4 regions of the Pantoea sp. C2G6 genome follow, and region 3 is predicted to be linked to each of the others. Evidence: riboswitches for the same ligand, from Rfam matches in the RefSeq annotation. Region 3 holds a riboswitch; each other region holds the start of a gene.
What was found. A riboswitch is a leader RNA that binds a small molecule or an ion and turns the genes downstream of it on or off. The one in region 3 is predicted to bind thiamine pyrophosphate.
Positions count from the first base shown of each region.

Region 1: it holds a riboswitch for thiamine pyrophosphate, as region 3 does, so the genes downstream of both, thiM (hydroxyethylthiazole kinase) here and thiB (thiamine ABC transporter substrate binding subunit) in region 3, are expected to answer to the same signal.
Region 2: it holds a riboswitch for thiamine pyrophosphate, as region 3 does, so the genes downstream of both, thiC (phosphomethylpyrimidine synthase ThiC) here and thiB (thiamine ABC transporter substrate binding subunit) in region 3, are expected to answer to the same signal.
Region 4: it holds a riboswitch for thiamine pyrophosphate, as region 3 does, so the genes downstream of both, ACCW71_RS07805 (FAD-dependent oxidoreductase) here and thiB (thiamine ABC transporter substrate binding subunit) in region 3, are expected to answer to the same signal.

Region 1 covers NZ_JBGMNJ010000002.1:228,013-232,333, forward strand. The annotation lists gene ahpF (alkyl hydroperoxide reductase subunit F) at 1-101, shown strand, start outside; gene ACCW71_RS04520 (AEC family transporter) at 157-1,116, opposite strand; gene ACCW71_RS04525 (hypothetical protein) at 1,205-1,402, opposite strand; TPP riboswitch at 1,712-1,808, shown strand; gene thiM (hydroxyethylthiazole kinase) at 1,843-2,640, shown strand; gene thiD (bifunctional hydroxymethylpyrimidine kinase/phosphomethylpyrimidine kinase) at 2,627-3,427, shown strand; gene ACCW71_RS04540 (GntR family transcriptional regulator) at 3,473-4,159, opposite strand; gene ACCW71_RS04545 (mannitol dehydrogenase family protein) at 4,260-4,321, opposite strand, start outside.
Region 2 covers NZ_JBGMNJ010000024.1:6,226-10,546, forward strand. The annotation lists gene hemE (uroporphyrinogen decarboxylase) at 1-715, opposite strand, end outside; gene nudC (NAD(+) diphosphatase) at 756-1,526, opposite strand; gene rsd (sigma D regulator) at 1,616-2,122, shown strand; TPP riboswitch at 2,277-2,377, shown strand; gene thiC (phosphomethylpyrimidine synthase ThiC) at 2,465-4,321, shown strand, end outside.
Region 3 covers NZ_JBGMNJ010000007.1:83,232-87,552, reverse strand. The annotation lists gene sgrR (HTH-type transcriptional regulator SgrR) at 64-1,725, shown strand; TPP riboswitch at 1,761-1,863, shown strand; gene thiB (thiamine ABC transporter substrate binding subunit) at 1,910-2,896, shown strand; gene thiP (thiamine/thiamine pyrophosphate ABC transporter permease ThiP) at 2,872-4,321, shown strand, end outside.
Region 4 covers NZ_JBGMNJ010000004.1:87,492-91,812, forward strand. The annotation lists gene ACCW71_RS07795 (alkene reductase) at 1-1,116, shown strand, start outside; gene ACCW71_RS07800 (ArsR/SmtB family transcription factor) at 1,133-1,453, shown strand; TPP riboswitch at 1,479-1,598, shown strand; gene ACCW71_RS07805 (FAD-dependent oxidoreductase) at 1,735-2,673, shown strand; gene thiS (sulfur carrier protein ThiS) at 2,663-2,860, shown strand; gene ACCW71_RS07815 (thiazole synthase) at 2,863-3,621, shown strand; gene ACCW71_RS07820 (ThiF family adenylyltransferase) at 3,631-4,321, shown strand, end outside.

The sequences.
Region 1 (4,321 bases), on a different contig from region 3:
CCACCGTGCCGTACAAACAGATCATCATCGCCAGCGGCGAAGGCGCAAAAGCCTCGCTGAGCGCCTTTGATTATCTGATTCGTACCAAATCCACTGACTGAGTGCAGCGATAAGCCTGATAACAGCCCTCCGACAGCGATGTCGGGGGGCTTTTTTTTAATAGCCCGCCAGCGTCATCAGCATCATCCAGAGTGGCGTGGTCACTGCGGCAAACAGGGTAGAGAAAAGCATGCTGGCCGCCGCCGGGCCGGTAATCACATTGAATTTCTGTGACATCAGGTAGACATTGACCCCCACTGCCATCGATCCCAGCAGCACCACCACTTTACTCTCCAGCGGCGGCAACCCGATCAGCCAGGCGATCGCCCATACCGTCATCGGTTGCAGCACCAGCTTCAGCAGACAGAGGGTGTAGCTCTCTTTCAGCCCATCCCGCACCCGATAGTGCGCCAGACTCATCCCCAGCGTCACCAGCGACAGGGGCGCGGCCAGCGAGGCCAGCATCCGCAGCGGTTCCGCCGCGAGCGCTGGCAGCGGACGTTGCAGAAAGCTCCAGGCCGTGCCGCCAAGAATGCCGATGATTAACGGATTTTTCAGCACGCCCGCGAAGGTACGGCCTATCCCCTGGAGCGAGAAACTGCCCTGTTTTGCCCACTCGACCGAGACGGTCAGCAGCGTCCAGAGGATCAGGCTGTTGAACACCAGCACCAGCGCGACCGAGGGCAGGGCGGATGAGCCGAGCAGCACCGTCGCCACCGGGATCCCCAGCATCACGTTATTGGAAAAGATGCCGCCCAGCGCAAACACCGAGGCCGCTACGCCATCCAGGTTGAACAGGCGCGTCGCCAGCCAGCGGCCGACGATAAACACCAGTAAACAACTGCCGAAGAAAGCCAGCAGCAGGCGCGCATCAACCGGCGGGCTTTGCGAGAAGGTGCTCATCACCCGGAACAGCATGCAGGGCAGCGCGACGTTGAAAACAAAGCGGTTCATCCCTTCACTGATGCTGGCGGGCCATTTTCCGAGGCGCGTCAGGCAGTATCCTAGCAGGATCAGGATAAACAGCGGGGCTGACAGATAAATCTGATGAGTCAGGCTGGCTAACAGCTGTGGCATAGAGAGAGTCTGATCGGACAGCGAATAGTGAGCAGACTAACAAATTGCTAACTAACTGTTAACTGGTTCCTCAGCCAGCGGAGCGGGATTACCCCAGCCAGCGCCGCGCCTGCTGGTCGCTGATATCGCGATAATAGACGCGATGGATAATTTCACCGCAGCCAGCGCAGCGGGCGGAAATATAGGTGGAAAGATAACGCCTGCCATCTGGCGCGATGGCACCCAGACGTTCGATGGTCATGTCCCGCCATCGGTGGCGGTGTGGAATAAGCGCTAAAAATCGCATCATACATCCTGAATAGTATGAAGTTCCGCTTCAGGAGTTTCTTAACTCCATGAAATAAGATGCTTTTTTACGATGTTATTACGAGCAGGTTAATTATTATGAGGTGGTCGTTGGGGCTGCGGAAATGATTATCCAGCGGGATAAAAAATAGCGTATACCTATAAAGAGGTAGTTCCGTGACCCGCAGCATTAAGCCTCTTTTTACCCAGGCAAACGTTGATCGGGATCATACAGAAGGGTTCAGCATTGACGATTTAGTGACCCGGCGCGGCTTGCTTTCACCGCGGTGCTTCCTTATGCTGCAAACCGTAACACGACTCGGGGTGCCCTTCTTCGTGAAGGCTGAGAAATACCCGTATTACCTGATCTGGATAATGCCAGCGTAGGGAAGTCTGATGCCTGACCGCATTCGCCTTCTTGTTCGCCGGTTGGGAGCTACGATGACACATCCGTCTCAACACCTTTCTGCCGCGCAGTTCGCGCCCATTCTGCACCGTTTTCGCCGCCAGTCACCGCTGGTGCACTGCCTGACCAATGACGTAGTCCAGAACTTTACCGCCAACGTACTGCTGGCGCTGAATGCCTCACCGGCGATGGTTATCGATGCCGATGAAGCCGCGCAGTTCAGCGGCTTTGCGGATGCGTTGCTGATTAATGTGGGAACCTTAACCCGTGAGCGCCAGCAGGCGATGCAGGCGGCCGTGACGGCGGCTAACCAGGCGGGAACGCCCTGGACGCTCGATCCGGTGGCGGTTGGCGCGCTGGCGCTGCGCACTGAATTCTGCCAGCAGCTGCTGAGCCAGCAACCGGCGGTGATCCGTGGCAATGCCTCAGAGATTATGGCGCTGGCGCAGCAGGCCAGCGGCGGGCGCGGTGTCGATACGCTGCACCAGGCGGATGCGGCGCTGGATGCCGCGCACCAGCTTGCCCGGCGCTGGCAGACGCTGGTGATTGTCACCGGTGAAGTGGACTACGCCACTGACGGGCAGCGGACGCTGGCGATCGGCGGCGGCAGCCCGTTAATGACGCGGGTAGTTGGCACCGGCTGCGCACTCTCGGCGGTGGTAGCGGCGTTCAGCAGTCTGTCAGGCGATCGGCTGCTCAATGTCGCTACGGCCTGTCAGGTGATGGCGCGGGCGGGCGAGGTGGCGGCGGCGTGTTCAGCCGGACCGGGCAGCTTTGCCACGGCGTTTCTTGATGCGCTCTGGACGCTGGAGGTGAACCATGAAACGCATTAATGCGCTGACCATTGCCGGTACCGATCCCAGCGGCGGCGCGGGCATTCAGGCCGATCTGAAAACCTTTTCGGCACTGGGGGCCTATGGCACCAGCGTCATCACCGCGCTGGTGGCGCAGAACACCTGCGGCGTGCAGTCTGTTTATCGCATTGCCCCTGAGTTTGTCGCCGCCCAGCTCGACTCGGTGCTCGACGACGTGCGCATCGACAGCGCAAAAATCGGCATGCTGTCAGAAACGGCGATTGTGGAGCAGATTGCCCACCGGCTGAGGCGTGCCGATATTCCGTTTGTGGTGCTGGATACGGTCATGGTCGCCAAAAGCGGTGACGCGCTGCTCTCACCGGATGCGATTGCCAGCGTACGTGAACTGTTGCTCCCTCAGGTCTCGCTGATCACCCCTAATCTGCCGGAAGCGGCGGCGTTGCTCAATTGCGCCATCGCCTCCGATGAAACAGAAATGCGGGAGCAGGGGCGGGCATTGCTGGCGCTGGGCTGTCAGGCCGTATTAATGAAGGGCGGCCATCTGACCGCGCAGGAGAGCCCGGACTGGCTGTTGACCCCCGCAGGGGAACAGCGATTTAGTACCCAGCGGGTAGATACCCGGCACACCCACGGAACCGGCTGTACGCTGTCTGCCGCGCTGGCCGCGTTGCGTCCGCGTCATACTGACTGGGCCGGCACGATAGGGCAGGCGAAAAACTGGCTACAGCAGGCGCTGTTGCAGGCCGATTCACTGGAGGTCGGCAAGGGCATCGGACCGGTGCATCATTTTCATCAGTGGTGGTAGCTGAACAGGCCCGCCTTGTTGCGTAAAGGCAACGCGGGCCACAGGTTACGGCGCGTCAAACCAGGCGCTGTTGCGCTCGGCGATGGGGGTGATGGAGAAGATCATCTCCTGAAGATGACGACGCATGGCGGCTTCCGCGGCGTCCGCGTCATGACGCTTCAGGGCGGCATAGATCTCTTCGTGCTGACCGATGACGCTTTCCGGCGGTGAGACTTCACTCAGCGTCAGAAAGCGTACCCGGTCCATGGTCGCTTTGATATTTTCCACCGTTTCCCACGCCAGCTTACAGTCGATGCTTTCGGCGATCAGGCGATGAAACTCATCATCCAGGCTGAGAAAGGCCTGGCTGTCATGCCGTTCAGCGGCCATCCGTTGCAGTTGCAGATTATGTTCCAGCGCCATCAGCGCTGGCTCAGCGATCTCCAGCGCCGCGCGCCGCACCACCGAAACTTCCACCGCCTCCCGGATAAAACGGCCATCCGCTACCCGCTTAGCGGAGATTTTTTGCACGAAGGTGCCGCGCTGCGGCAGGACCTGTACCAGCCCGGCTTCTGCCAGCTTAATGAACGCTTCACGCACCGGCTGGCGTGAAACGTTAAACCGTGCCGAGACCTCTTTTTCCGAAAGCAGCGATCCCGGCTGAATCGCGCAGGTCACGATGTCTTTACGCAGATAACGATAAATCTGCTGATTCACCGGTTCGCTGGTAGTAATGGTATAGGCGATCGACATGCAACAATATCCATATGACGGCTGACAGCGGCCAGCGTGATGGGAAAGCGTCAGTCTAATCAGCGCACTGCGTCTGCGCCAGCGCTTTGTTGCAACGCCGTCAGCCGCGGTTCAGGCAGTGATGCACCGTGGCGCGCGCGCCCTGGCTGAGCAGCTGCTGAT
Region 2 (4,321 bases), on a different contig from region 3:
CGTTTTCACGCAGCAGGCCGTCGACGATTTTATGCATATAGTGGAGTGAGAACTCTCGGTAATCACGACCGGTCAGCACGCCACCCCAGGTATCAAACACCATAACCGATTGCGCACCGGCGCGGATCTGGGCGTTGAGATAGAGGATGACGCTATCGGCCAGCTTATCCAGCATCGCGTGCAGCGTGGCGGGATCGGCATACATCATCTTCTTAATTTTGGTGAAGGCTTTACTGCTGCCACCTTCCACCATATAGGTCGCCAGCGTCCACGGACTGCCTGAGAAGCCAATCAGCGGCAGATCGCCGTTCAGGTTCTTACGGATGGTACGCACCGCGTTCATCACATAACCCAGCTCCATCTCAGGATCGGGCACCGGTAAACGCTCGACGTCTGCACGGCAGGTCACGGGGTTAGAGAAGCGCGGGCCTTCGCCCGTTTCGAAATAGAGGCCCAGCCCCATCGCATCGGGGATGGTCAGGATGTCACTGAAGAGGATAGCGGCATCCAGCGGATAGCGACGCAGCGGTTGCAGGGTGACTTCACAGGCCAGTTCGGCGTTTTTACACAGCGACATAAAATCACCCGCCTGGGCGCGTGTCGCTTTGTACTCCGGCAAATAGCGCCCGGCTTGTCGCATCATCCACACCGGCGTGACATCTACCGGCTGACGCAGCAGGGCACGCAAATAACGATCGTTCTTCAGTTCACTCATCTCAACACTCTCTCTATGACAGGCGTGTAGTGTAGCACTTTCACACTTCGGCGCGGCACAGGGCGACGGTATCTTCAATCAGGCGGCGCGCCACGGTGCCCGGCGGAGGCAACAGCGGCAGAGCGTCAAAGCGGAACCAGGCGGCGTCCAGCAGCTCTTTGCCATCGTGTTGCAGATCGCCGCTGTCATACTCCGCCATAAAGGCGGTCATCAGCGATTGCGGGAAAGGCCACGGCTGTGAAGTGACATAACGGACATTTTTGACGCGGATGTTGCTCTCTTCCATCACTTCACGGGCGACCGCCTGCTCCAGCGTCTCGCCGACCTCAACAAAGCCCGCCAGCACGGTGTAGACCTTGTTACGATGACGGGCGTGGTTCGCCAGCAGGATTTCGTCACCGCGACGGATAGCGACGATGATGCAGGGCGCAATCTGCGGGTAGTAACGTTCGCGGCAATGGCTGCACAGACAGGCAAATTCATGCTTGCTGTGGTGCATCTCGTGGCCGCAATAGCCGCACCAGCGATGAGAGCGATAAAATTCCGCCAGCTGCACGCCGCGCCCCACCAGCTGAAACAGTCCCGGCTCCTGATCGATCAGCTGGCGTACTGAATAGATATCTTCAGAACGCGGCTCACAAATCAGCCAGACCTTTTCCCCCTGCCACTCACCAATGAGGCGAGCTTTACTGCCCGCTAAACCAAATTTTTCGGCTTTTCCGTGGGGTAAATCACCCTGCGGCAACCAAAGTTTCTGTTCATGGCTGACAATCCACCATCCAGCGTCTACGCTTGAGATTTCGCATTGCATTTATTTCGTCATCCTTAGCGTCAAATCGCACGCTGAAGCCCTGATGTTAAGTGTGTAGATGAACAACTATAACTCACATGGAGTTAGATATGCTTAACCAGTTAGACGTCCTGGCTGAACGCGTAGGTGGCAGCAATGAACTGGTCGATTCGTGGCTTGAAGCCCGTCGTCAGCTGCTGGTGACCTATTACCACCTGGTCGGCCTGAAACCCAATAAAGAAGCCCTGACCCGTCTGGATGAACAGGCGCTGGATAACTTCTGTCACGGCCTGGTGGATTACCTCTCCGCCGGTCACTTCAGCATTTATGAGCGGGTGATCAGTGAGATGAGTGGTGACAGTCCGATGATTGCGGCTGCACAGATCTATCCACCGCTGGAAGCCAACACGGAGCGGCTGATGCAGCTGTATGACGGCCATCTCCAGCAGGCTATCGACGATGAGAACTGCATGACCTTTCAGCAGGCGCTGTCCGAAGTGGGTGAAGTGCTGGAAGCGCGTTTTACGCTGGAAGATAAGCTGATCCAGCTGGCATGGGATAACCAGCTCGCCCCCCCGCCGGTGGCCAATGACAGCCAGATTGCCCGTCCGGCTTAACCGCCCTGCTGGATAATCGGGTTGAGTTTATTTCGCAGCCCTTTTATGCTGAACAGGTTCTGAGGTGAGCAGCCAAAGAACCTTTTTTATTCACGCTATGCTATTAACGTTTTTACGCCTGAAGCTGTTGTGACTCAGAGCCAGGCGTAAAAACAGATTCTTGTCGGAGTGCCCTGCCGGGCTGAGACCGTTCATTCGGGATCCGCGGAACCTGATCAGGTTAGAACCTGCGAAGGGAACAAGAGTAAATCTTCTCAGTGCACCAGCATTCTGATGCCTTCTGTACTGTTACTCCTTCCGAACTCCGGACAAGCAACGTTCCCCTTTAACAGGAAGATTGCTATGTCTGACTCAAAAATGACCCGTCGCGAACAACGTGCCCAGGCGCAGGGATTTATCGATTCTCTGCGAAGCGGCAGTGCATTTCCGCAATCCCGTCGCATCTGGATCCACGGCAGCCGGGACGATATTCGCGTTCCGATGCGGGAGATCACGCTAACCCCGACCCACACTGGCGGCAGCAAAGAACAGCCTCACTATGAGCAAAATGAAGCGGTGCCGGTCTATGACACCGCGGGCGCCTATGGCGATCCCGCGGCAACGATCGATCTCCATCGCGGTCTGGAAAAAGTGCGGGCGCGCTGGATCGCTGAACGTGACGACAGCGAATGGCTGCCGCAAAACAGCTCCGGCTATACCCGGCAGCGGCTGGCCGACGAAGCGCTTGACTCTCTGCGCTTCGATCCGCTGCCCGTACCGCGTCGGGCGCGTGCAGGTCGCTGCGTCACCCAGTTGCACTATGCCCGTCAGGGCGTCATTACCCCGGAGATGGAGTTTATCGCCCTGCGGGAGAATATGGGGCGGGAGCGCATCCGCAGTGAGGTTCTGCTGCAACAGCATCCGGGCCACAGTTTTGGCGCCCATCTGCCGGAGAATATTACGCCCGAGTTCGTCCGTCAGGAGGTCGCAGCCGGTCGCGCCATCATTCCGGCCAATATCAATCATCCTGAATCGGAGCCGATGATTATAGGCCGCAACTTCCTGGTCAAGGTCAACGCCAACATTGGCAATTCGGCGGTGACGTCATCCATTGAGGAGGAGGTAGAAAAGCTGGTCTGGTCGACGCGCTGGGGTGCCGACACGGTGATGGATCTCTCTACCGGCCGCAATATTCATGAAACGCGCGAATGGATTTTGCGCAACAGTCCGGTGCCGATCGGCACGGTGCCAATTTATCAGGCGCTGGAGAAAGTTAACGGCGTGGCCGAGGCGCTGAACTGGGACGTTTTCCGGGACACGCTGCTGGAGCAGGCGGAACAGGGGGTCGATTACTTCACCATCCACGCCGGCGTACTGCTGCGTTATGTCCCGATGACGGCCAGACGACTGACCGGGATTGTCTCACGCGGCGGATCGATCATGGCAAAATGGTGTCTGTCCCATCATCAGGAGAGTTTTCTTTATCAGCATTTCCGTGAAATCTGCGAGATCTGCGCCGCTTATGATGTATCGCTGTCGCTGGGTGACGGCTTACGGCCCGGCTCCATTCAGGATGCGAACGACGAGGCGCAGTTTGCCGAACTGCGCACCCTGGGCGAGCTGACCCGGATTGCCTGGGAGTATGACGTGCAGGTGATGATTGAAGGTCCGGGACACGTGCCGATGCATATGATCCGCCGCAACATGACCGAGCAGCTCGAACAGTGCGCTGAAGCCCCCTTCTATACCCTGGGCCCGCTGACGACCGACATCGCGCCCGGCTATGACCACATTACCTCAGGTATCGGGGCGGCGATGATTGGCTGGTTTGGCTGCGCCATGCTCTGCTACGTCACCCCCAAAGAGCACCTGGGCCTGCCGAATAAAGAGGATGTGAAGCAGGGATTGATCACCTACAAAATTGCGGCCCATGCCGCCGATCTGGCGAAAGGCCATCCCGGCGCGCAGATCCGGGATAACGCGATGTCAAAAGCGCGCTTTGAATTCCGCTGGGAAGATCAGTTTAATCTGGCGCTCGATCCACAGACGGCCCGCGCGATGCATGACGAAACCCTGCCGCAGGAGTCAGGCAAGGTCGCCCACTTCTGTTCGATGTGCGGTCCTAAATTCTGCTCAATGAAAATTTCCCAGGAGGTGCGCGACTTCGCCGCCCGTCAGGAAGCCGTTACGCAGTACGTTGAAGTGGGTATGACACAGATG
Region 3 (4,321 bases):
TAAAGTTTGCTCTTAAAATAGGGCAGGAAAAACAGAGCGCTTTTAAGCGGGAGCTCCCCTTTTATGTCCACCTCACGTCTGAAGCAGCAGTTCATCCGCCTGTGGCAGAGCTGCCAGGGGCAGACGCAGGCGATCACGCTCAGTGAACTGGCCGATCGGCTGCACTGCTCGCGCCGCCATATGCGCAATCTGCTCAACCGGATGCAGGCGGCGGGCTGGCTGATCTGGCAGGCAGAGGCGGGCCGCGGCAAGCGTTCGCAGCTCACCTTCTGCTATACCGGGCTGGCTTTGCAGCAGCAGCGGGCGGAAGATCTGCTGGAGCAGGATCGCATCGATCAGCTGGTTCAGCTGGTGGGCGATAAAAATCAGGTCCGGCAGATGATCAGCGCCCATCTGGGCCGCAGCTTCCGTCAGGGCAAGCATATCCTGCGGGTGCTTTACTATCGGCCGCTGCTTAACCTGCTGCCTGGCTCGCCGCTGCGACGCTCGGAAACCCATATCGCCCGGCAGATTTTCAACGGCCTGACCCGGATAAATGAGGAAAACGGGGAAATCGAGCCCGATATTGCCCATCACTGGCAGCAGACCTCTCCGCTGCACTGGCGCTTCTTTCTGCGTCCGGCGATTCGCTTCCATCACGGCCGCGAACTGGAGATGGAGGATGTGATCGCCACGCTGGAACGTCAGCGCTCACAGCCGCTGTTTTCGCATATTGCGCAGATCGACTCCCCCGCGCCCTGGACGCTGGATATTCACTTAAGCCAGCCGGATGAAGGCTTGCCCTGGCTGCTCGGCAGCGTCAGCGCGATGATCCTGCCGCGGGAGTGGCCGACGCTGCGGGATTTCGCCCGCCAGCCGGTGGGCACCGGTCCCTACAGCGTGGTGCGCAATCAGGAGAGCCAGCTAAAGATTGAAGCCTTTGATGACTACTTCGGCTTTCGTGCTCTGATTGATGATGTCTCGATCTGGGTGTTACCCGATATCAGCGATGAGCTGGTCTACGCCGGTGTGCGCTTGCAGGGTGACAACGCCGGTGAGATCCAGGAGGAGAGCCGCCTCGAAGAGGGCTGCTACTATCTGCTGTTCGACCAGCGCTCGGAACAGGGCCGCGACGCGGCAGTGCGCCGCTGGGTCAGCTACCTGTTCAACCCCATCGCCCTGCTCAATCACGCCGGGGTCGGCTATCAGCGCTACTGGTTCCCGGCGTATGGCCTGCTGCCGCGCTGGCATCACCGGCGCGACCTGACACCGGTGGAAAAACCCGCTGGCCTGACCCATCTGACGCTCACCTGGTACAGCCAGCATGTGGAGCATGAAGGCATCGCCAACGCGCTGCGTCCGCTGCTGGCGCAGCACGGCGTCACGCTGGTGACCCGCGAAATCAGCTATGAAAGCTGGTATCAGGGCGAGGCGGCGAGCGACATCTGGCTCGGCAGCGTGAACTTCACCCTGCCACTGACCTGGTCGCTGTTTGCCCAGCTCTACGAAATCCCGCTGCTGCACCATTGTCTGCCGATCGACTGGCATGGCGACGCCGCCCGCTGGCGCGAGAAAACGCTGCCGCTGGCGGAGTGGAGCAAACAGTTGGTGCAGGAGGCGGGTCTGCATCCGCTGTTTCATCACTGGCTATTGCTCGAAGGTCAGCGCAGTATGCGCGGGGTGCGGATGAATACCCTGGGCTGGTTTGATTTTAAATCCGCCTGGTTTGCCCCACCGGCGCTGTGACGCTTTCGCGCGGGCGCTGAAATGACTAGAATGTGACGTTCTCAACGGGGTGCCGCCTGCCAACCGCAAGCAGCTGAGAGAGACCCGTCGAACCTGATTCGGTTAATACCGACGTAGGGATTTGAGAGGCCTCTGTGCTCAGATCCTTTGCGACTCATTTCCTCTTCTCCTTAAGGAACGCAAAGTGTTGAAAAAAGTTCTGCCGCTGCTGCTGTTACTCTCCGCCCCCGTACTGGCGGCTAAATCGGTTCTCACGGTCTACACCTACGACTCCTTCTCCGCTGACTGGGGCCCTGGCCCGGCGGTCAAAAAAGCCTTTGAAGCGCAGTGCAACTGCGAGCTGAAATTTGTCACGCTGGAGGATGGCGTCTCGCTGCTGAACCGCGTTCGCATGGAGGGCAAAAACAGCAAGGCCGATGTGGTGCTGGGGCTGGATAACAATCTGGTGCAGGCGGCGCAGAAAACCGGTCTGTTTGCCGACAGTAAGGTCGATACCTCGAAATTAAACCTGCCCGGCGGCTGGCACAATACCACCTTCGTCCCGTTTGATTATGGCTACTTCGCCTTTGTCTATGACAAAACCCGGCTGAAGAATCCGCCGAAAAGCCTGAAGGAGCTGGTCGACAGCCCGCAGAAGTGGCGAGTGATCTACGAAGATCCGCGCACCAGCACGCCGGGGTTAGGTCTGCTGCTGTGGATGCAGAAAGTCTATGGCGATCAGGCTGCGCAGGCCTGGCAGAAGCTGGCGCAGAAAACCGTGACGGTGACCAAAGGCTGGAGCGAAGCCTATGGTCTGTTCCTCAAGGGCGAGGCCGATCTGGTGCTGAGCTACACCACCTCGCCCGCTTACCACATCATTGAAGAGAAAAAAGAGAACTACGCCGCCGCGCCGTTTGCCGAAGGGCACTATTTACAGGTTGAAGTCGCCGCGCAGTTAGCCAGCAGCAAACAGCCCGCGCTGGCGCAGCAGTTTATGCAGTTTATGGTGTCGCCAGCGTTCCAGCACACCATTCCGACCGGCAACTGGATGTACCCGGTGATCGACACGCCACTGCCTGCGGGCTTCTCCGCGCTGACCGTGCCCGCCACCGCCCTGCAATATTCGCCGGAGGAGGTTGCCAGCCAGCGTTCCGGCTGGATTAGCCAGTGGCAACGCGCCGTCAGCCACTGATGCCACGCTGGCTGATCCCCGGTTCGCTCGCCACGCTGCTGTTAATCAGCGTGGCGCTGCTGGCCTTTGGCGCACTCTGGCAGGCCGCGCCAGCCACCGACTGGCGCAGCCTGTGGCAGGATGCCTATCTGCATCACGTTATCGCCTTCTCGTTCGGTCAGGCCCTGCTTTCGGCGCTGCTGTCGCTGCTGCCCGCGCTACCGCTGGCGCGCGCGCTCTACCGTCGCCGGTTTCCTGGCCGTCAGCTGCTGCTGCGTCTATTTGCCATGACGCTGGTGCTGCCGGTGCTGGTGGCGGTGTTTGGTCTGCTGACCGTCTATGGGCGCGTCGGCTGGCTGGCGCAGCTCTGTCAGCTGGCTGGGATTGATTATCACTTCTCGCCCTATGGCCTGCCGGGCATTCTGCTGGCGCACGTCTTCTTTAACCTGCCGCTGGCGACGCGCCTGATGCTCCAGGCACTGGAGACCATTCCGGCGGAGCAGCGTCAGCTGGCAGCGCAGCTTGATCTGCGCGGCTGGCACCATTTTCGTCTGCTGGAGTGGCCGTGGCTGCGGCGGCAACTGCTGCCGACCGGTGCGCTGATCTTTATGCTCTGTTTCGCCAGCTTCGCCACTGTGCTGTCGCTGGGCGGCGGCCCGCAGGCCACCACCATCGAGCTGGCGATCTTTCAGGCGCTGAGTTATGACTACGATCCTGGCCGTGCCGCACTGCTGGCGCTGATCCAGCTCGGCTGCTGCGTGACGCTGGTGTTGCTCAGCCAGCGCTTCAGCCGGGCGATTCCCGCCGGGACCAGCCAGCTGCATGGCTGGCGCGACCCACAGGATTCGCGCCGGGCGCAGCTGACCGACGCGCTGCTGATCGGGCTGGCGCTGATCCTGCTGCTGCCCCCGCTGGCGGCGGTGATCGTCGATGGTCTGCACGGCGGACTACGCGGCGCGCTGGCGCAGCCCGCACTCTGGCAGGCGACATTGACCTCACTGCGCATCGCCACCGGCGCGGGCCTGTTGTGTGTGGTGCTGAGCCTGATGCTGCTCTGGAGCAGCCGCGAGCTGCGCCTGCGTCAGCGTCCGGCGGCGGCCACCTTTATCGACACCAGCGGCATGCTGATTCTGGCGATGCCGGGCATTGTGCTGGCGACCGGCTTTTTCCTGCTGCTCAACGCCACCGTCGGCCTGCCTGAGTCGGCTGAAGGGCTGGTGACCTTTACCAATGCGCTGATCGCCATCCCCTATGCGCTGAAGGTGCTGGAAAACCCGATGCGTGACGTGGCTGAGCGTTATGGTCAGCTGTGCGACTCACTCGATATTCACGGCTGGAACCGGCTGCGGCTGATTGAACTGCGGGCGCTGAAACGTCCGCTGGCGCAGGCGCTGGCCTTTGCCTGCGTGCTGTCGATTGGCGATTTTGGCGTGGTGGCGCTGTTTG
Region 4 (4,321 bases), on a different contig from region 3:
CCGTCTCTTTTCTCCCCTCTGACGCTGGGTGATTTAACGCTTCGTAACCGTATCGTACTGCCGCCGCTGACCCGCTGTCGCAGCGAGCAGCCGGGAAATATTCCCGGCGACAGGATGGTGGAATATTACCGTCAGCGCGCCGGCGCGGGGCTGATGATTACGGAAGGCACCCAGATTGAACCGCGCGGCCAGGGCTATGCCTGGACACCGGGTATTCACAGCGAAGAACAGGTGGCTGGCTGGAAGCGGGTCACTGACGCCGTTCATGAGCAGGGCGGCACGATCTTCTGCCAGCTTTGGCACGTTGGCCGGGTCTCACATACTGAACTTCAGCCAGGCAAACAGCCGCCGGTTGCCCCCTCAGCCGTGGCCGCGACCCAGGTCAGGGTCTTTATTGAAACCGGGCCCGCCGCCGGGATCTTAACCGCACCCAGTGAACCGCGTGAACTTACCACGGCCGAAGTGAAAGAGGTGGTCGGACTCTACCGACGCGCGGCGGAAAACGCCAAAAGGGCGGGTTTCGACGGCGTCGAGCTACATTCCGCCAACGGGTATCTGATCAATCAGTTTATCTCTGAGCACACCAATTTCCGCAGCGATGAATATGGCGGCTCGCCTGAAAATCGCCTGCGTTTCCTGCGCGAAGTGACGGAAGCGGTCAGTTCGGTGTTTGGCAGCCACCGCGTCGGCGTCCGGTTTGCGCCGCTGTTTTCCAGCACGGATGAGGAGCGCGTCTATCTGGGACTGGTCGAAAGCGATCCGCACGCGACCTACATCGGCGCCGCACAGCTGCTGAATGAGCTGGAGGTGGGGTATCTCTCCATCGCGGAAGCGGACTGGGATAACAGCCCTGAGATGCCGGAGAGTTTCCGCGCGGCGCTGCGGGAAACCTTCCGCTCACCGATCATCTATTCTGGCCGTTATACCCAGGAAAAAGCGCAACGCATGCTGGAAAAAGGGTGGGGCGATCTGGCGGGCTTTGGCCGCACCTTTATCGCCAATCCCGATCTGCCGGAACGGCTGAGAGCGGGCCATCCGCTCAATGCGGTGGATCACAGCTCCCTGTATGGCGGTGATGAGAAAGGATATACTGACTATCCTTTTTACTCATCCTGATATTTTGTGAGGCGGCATGTCACCGGAAAATGCCCTTAAGTTACTCGCCAACCCTACCCGGGTGGCCGTGCTTAAGTGGCTGAAAAATCCTGAAGAAGCGTTTGCGGGCTATTCTCAGCTCTTTCCCTTCGATCAGTATGGCGTCTGTGCCAGTCTCATTCAGGATAAGGCGGGCCTCTCGCAGCCCGCCACCTCGCTCTGTCTGAAGGCGCTGCACAGCGCCGGGCTGGTTGAGGCCAGCAAAGTGGGCAAGTGGACCTACTACCGCCGTAATGAGCAGCGTATTAACGCAATCACCGCGGCAGTGGCCCAGGCGCTGCAAGAGCTCCAGGCTTGACGAAGCTCCTCACTTCACTTACAACTAAAGCCGTCAGGGGAGTCTCGCCGGAGAGACTGAGAGGCTAATAGCGCACCGCGCGGCTTAGCGACCCTTAGAACCTGACCCAGTTGATACTGGCGTAGGAAGACGGGTATCGCTGTTTCTGATACTTGCCGCAAGGGCGCGTTCACCTCGCTCTCGCCTTTTCCCTTCTGGTATCACGGGTCTTCGCATCGTTATGACGAGGCCGCTATGACCCACAACTCCCTGAATTATGCATCTCCCGTCCGGTGGACATCATGAGCCGTTGGTCGGTACTCGGCAGCGGCGTTGCCGGGCTCTGTGTCGCTACGCTGCTGGCGGAACGCGGAGAAACTGTCGAGATCGTGACCCGCCCCGACTGTCGCGCGGCCTCCCACTGGGCCGGAGGGATGCTCGCCCCCTGGTGTGAAGCGGAGAGTGCGCCGCCGCAGGTGATTGAATGGGGACAGCATGCCGCAGGCTGGTGGGCCAGGCGCGTCGAGGGCGTGGTGCAGCACGGCACGCTGGTGGTGGCACCACCTCGCGACAGCCGGGAACTGACGCGCTTCGCCAGCATGACGCAGCAGCATCAGTGGGTTGCACCCGCTGAGATTGAGCCGGAGCTGGAAAACCGCTTTGCCCGTGGCCTGTTTTTCGCTGCTGAGGCGCATCTCGATCCGCGCCATGCCATGCAGCAACTGCGCGATAAGCTGCAACAGGCGGAGGTGGCGATCCACAGCGGTCAACCCAGCGGGCAGATTATCGACTGTCGCGGCATTCACGCCGCTCAGCAACAGCCCGCCCTGCGGGCGGTGCGCGGTGAGATGCTGATCCTGCATACCCCCGAAATCCACTTTTCCCGTCCGGTCCGGCTGCTGCATCCGCGCTTTCCCTGCTACCTGGTGCCGCGTGCGGACGGGCACTTTATGCTGGGCGCTACCATGGTTGAGAGCCATGACAGCAGCGCGATCAGCGCCAGGGCGATGATGGAGCTGCTCAGCGCGGCGTATACGCTGCACCCGGCGCTGGCCGAAGCGCGAATCGTGGAGAGTGGCACCGGTCTGCGTCCCGCCTATCACCACAATCTGCCAGAAGTGCGCTATGAAGAGGGCCGTTTTTCACTGAATGGTCTCTATCGCCACGGCTTTTTGCTGGCACCGATCATGGCCGAAAAATTAATGCAGCAACTGACTCAGGAGGGTAATCATGCAAGTTGAACTCAATGGCCGCGCCATCGAAACCGGAGCCAGCACGCTGGCGGAGCTGATGCAGGAGCAGCAGATCGATCCCCGCACGGTCGCCACCGCGCTGAACGGTGAGTTTGTGCCGCGCAGCCGTTATGCCAGCCAGAAACTTGCGGCGGGCAACCAGCTTGAAATTCTGTCACCGATGCAGGGAGGTTAACCATGTTCTATCAGTTTGCCCCGACATCCCGCTTCCTGCTTGGCACCGCTGGCTACCCTTCGCCGGAGATCCTGCAACAGGCGATAGCGCGCTCAGGCGCGGAGATTATTACCGTCAGCCTGCGGCGGGAAGGCAGCGACGGCGGCGCTTTCCGCAACCTGCTGCAACAGCTCAACACGCGAATCCTGCCCAATACCGCTGGCTGTCACACGGTGAAAGAGGCGGTTACCACGGCGCAGATGGCGCGTGAACTGTTCGATACGCCCTGGATCAAGCTGGAGGTGATCGGCCATGCCGACACGCTGCAACCCGATCCTTTTGCGCTGGTCGAAGCCGCCCGCATCCTCTGCGCCGACGGATTCCAGGTGTTTCCCTACACCACGGAAGATCTGATTGTCGGCGAGAAATTACTGGAGGCGGGCTGCGAAGTGCTGATGCCGTGGGGCGCGCCGATCGGCTCCGGCCAGGGATTACGCAACATCGAGGGGCTGCGGGCGATGCGGGCCTGGTTCAAAGATGTGCCGCTGATTATCGATGCCGGTATCGGCGCGCCGTGTCAGGCGGCGCAGGCGATGGAGATGGGCTTTGATGGCGTGCTGCTTAACACCGCCGTGGCGAAAGCCCGCGATCCGGTGCGGATGGCCGGTGCCTTTGCCGGTGCTATCCACGCCGGGCACGAGGCGTTTCAGGCGGGGCTGATGGAGCAGCGTGAGATGGCATTCGCCTCCACCCCGATTTTTGGTCTGGCAGAGTTCAGTTAAGGAGTGGTGATGACACGTTATCAGCGACAAACGATGTTGCCGGAGATTGGTGAAGCGGGACAGCAGCGCCTGAGCCGGTCGCGGGTGCTGGTGGTGGGAGCGGGCGGTCTGAGCGCCACGCTACTGCCGCTGCTGGCCGGGGCTGGCGTCGGCTTTATCCGTCTTTACGATGGCGATTCGGTTGAACTGCACAATCTCCATCGGCAAACCCTGTTTGGCGTTGATGACGTGGGTCAGCCGAAAGCGCTCTGCGCGCAACGTGCGCTGGCGCAACGCAACCCGGAATGCGTGGTTGAGGCGCATCCACACCGGCTGAGCGCCAGCCAACTGCCCGACGCGCTCGCGGGCATCGATCTGGTGGTGGATGCCGCCGATAACTTCGCCATTACCTATCAGCTCTCTGACGAGTGCTATCCGCGTGGACTGCCGCTGATCTGCGCCTCGGTGCTGGGGCGAAAGGGCTATGTGGGGGGCTTCTGCGGCGGTGCGCCGGGCTATCGCGCACTGTTTCCACAGCTGCCCGCGGCGGCGGGAAACTGCAACACCGCCGGAGTCATGGGACCGGCCGTGGCGACGCTGGGGGCGATGCAGGCGCAGATGGCGCTGAGTCAGTTACTGCAACTGACGCCGTCGCCGCTTGGTTGCATGATCCACTGCGATTTTGTTGACTGGCATCTGCGTCAGTTCCGTTTCGATGACG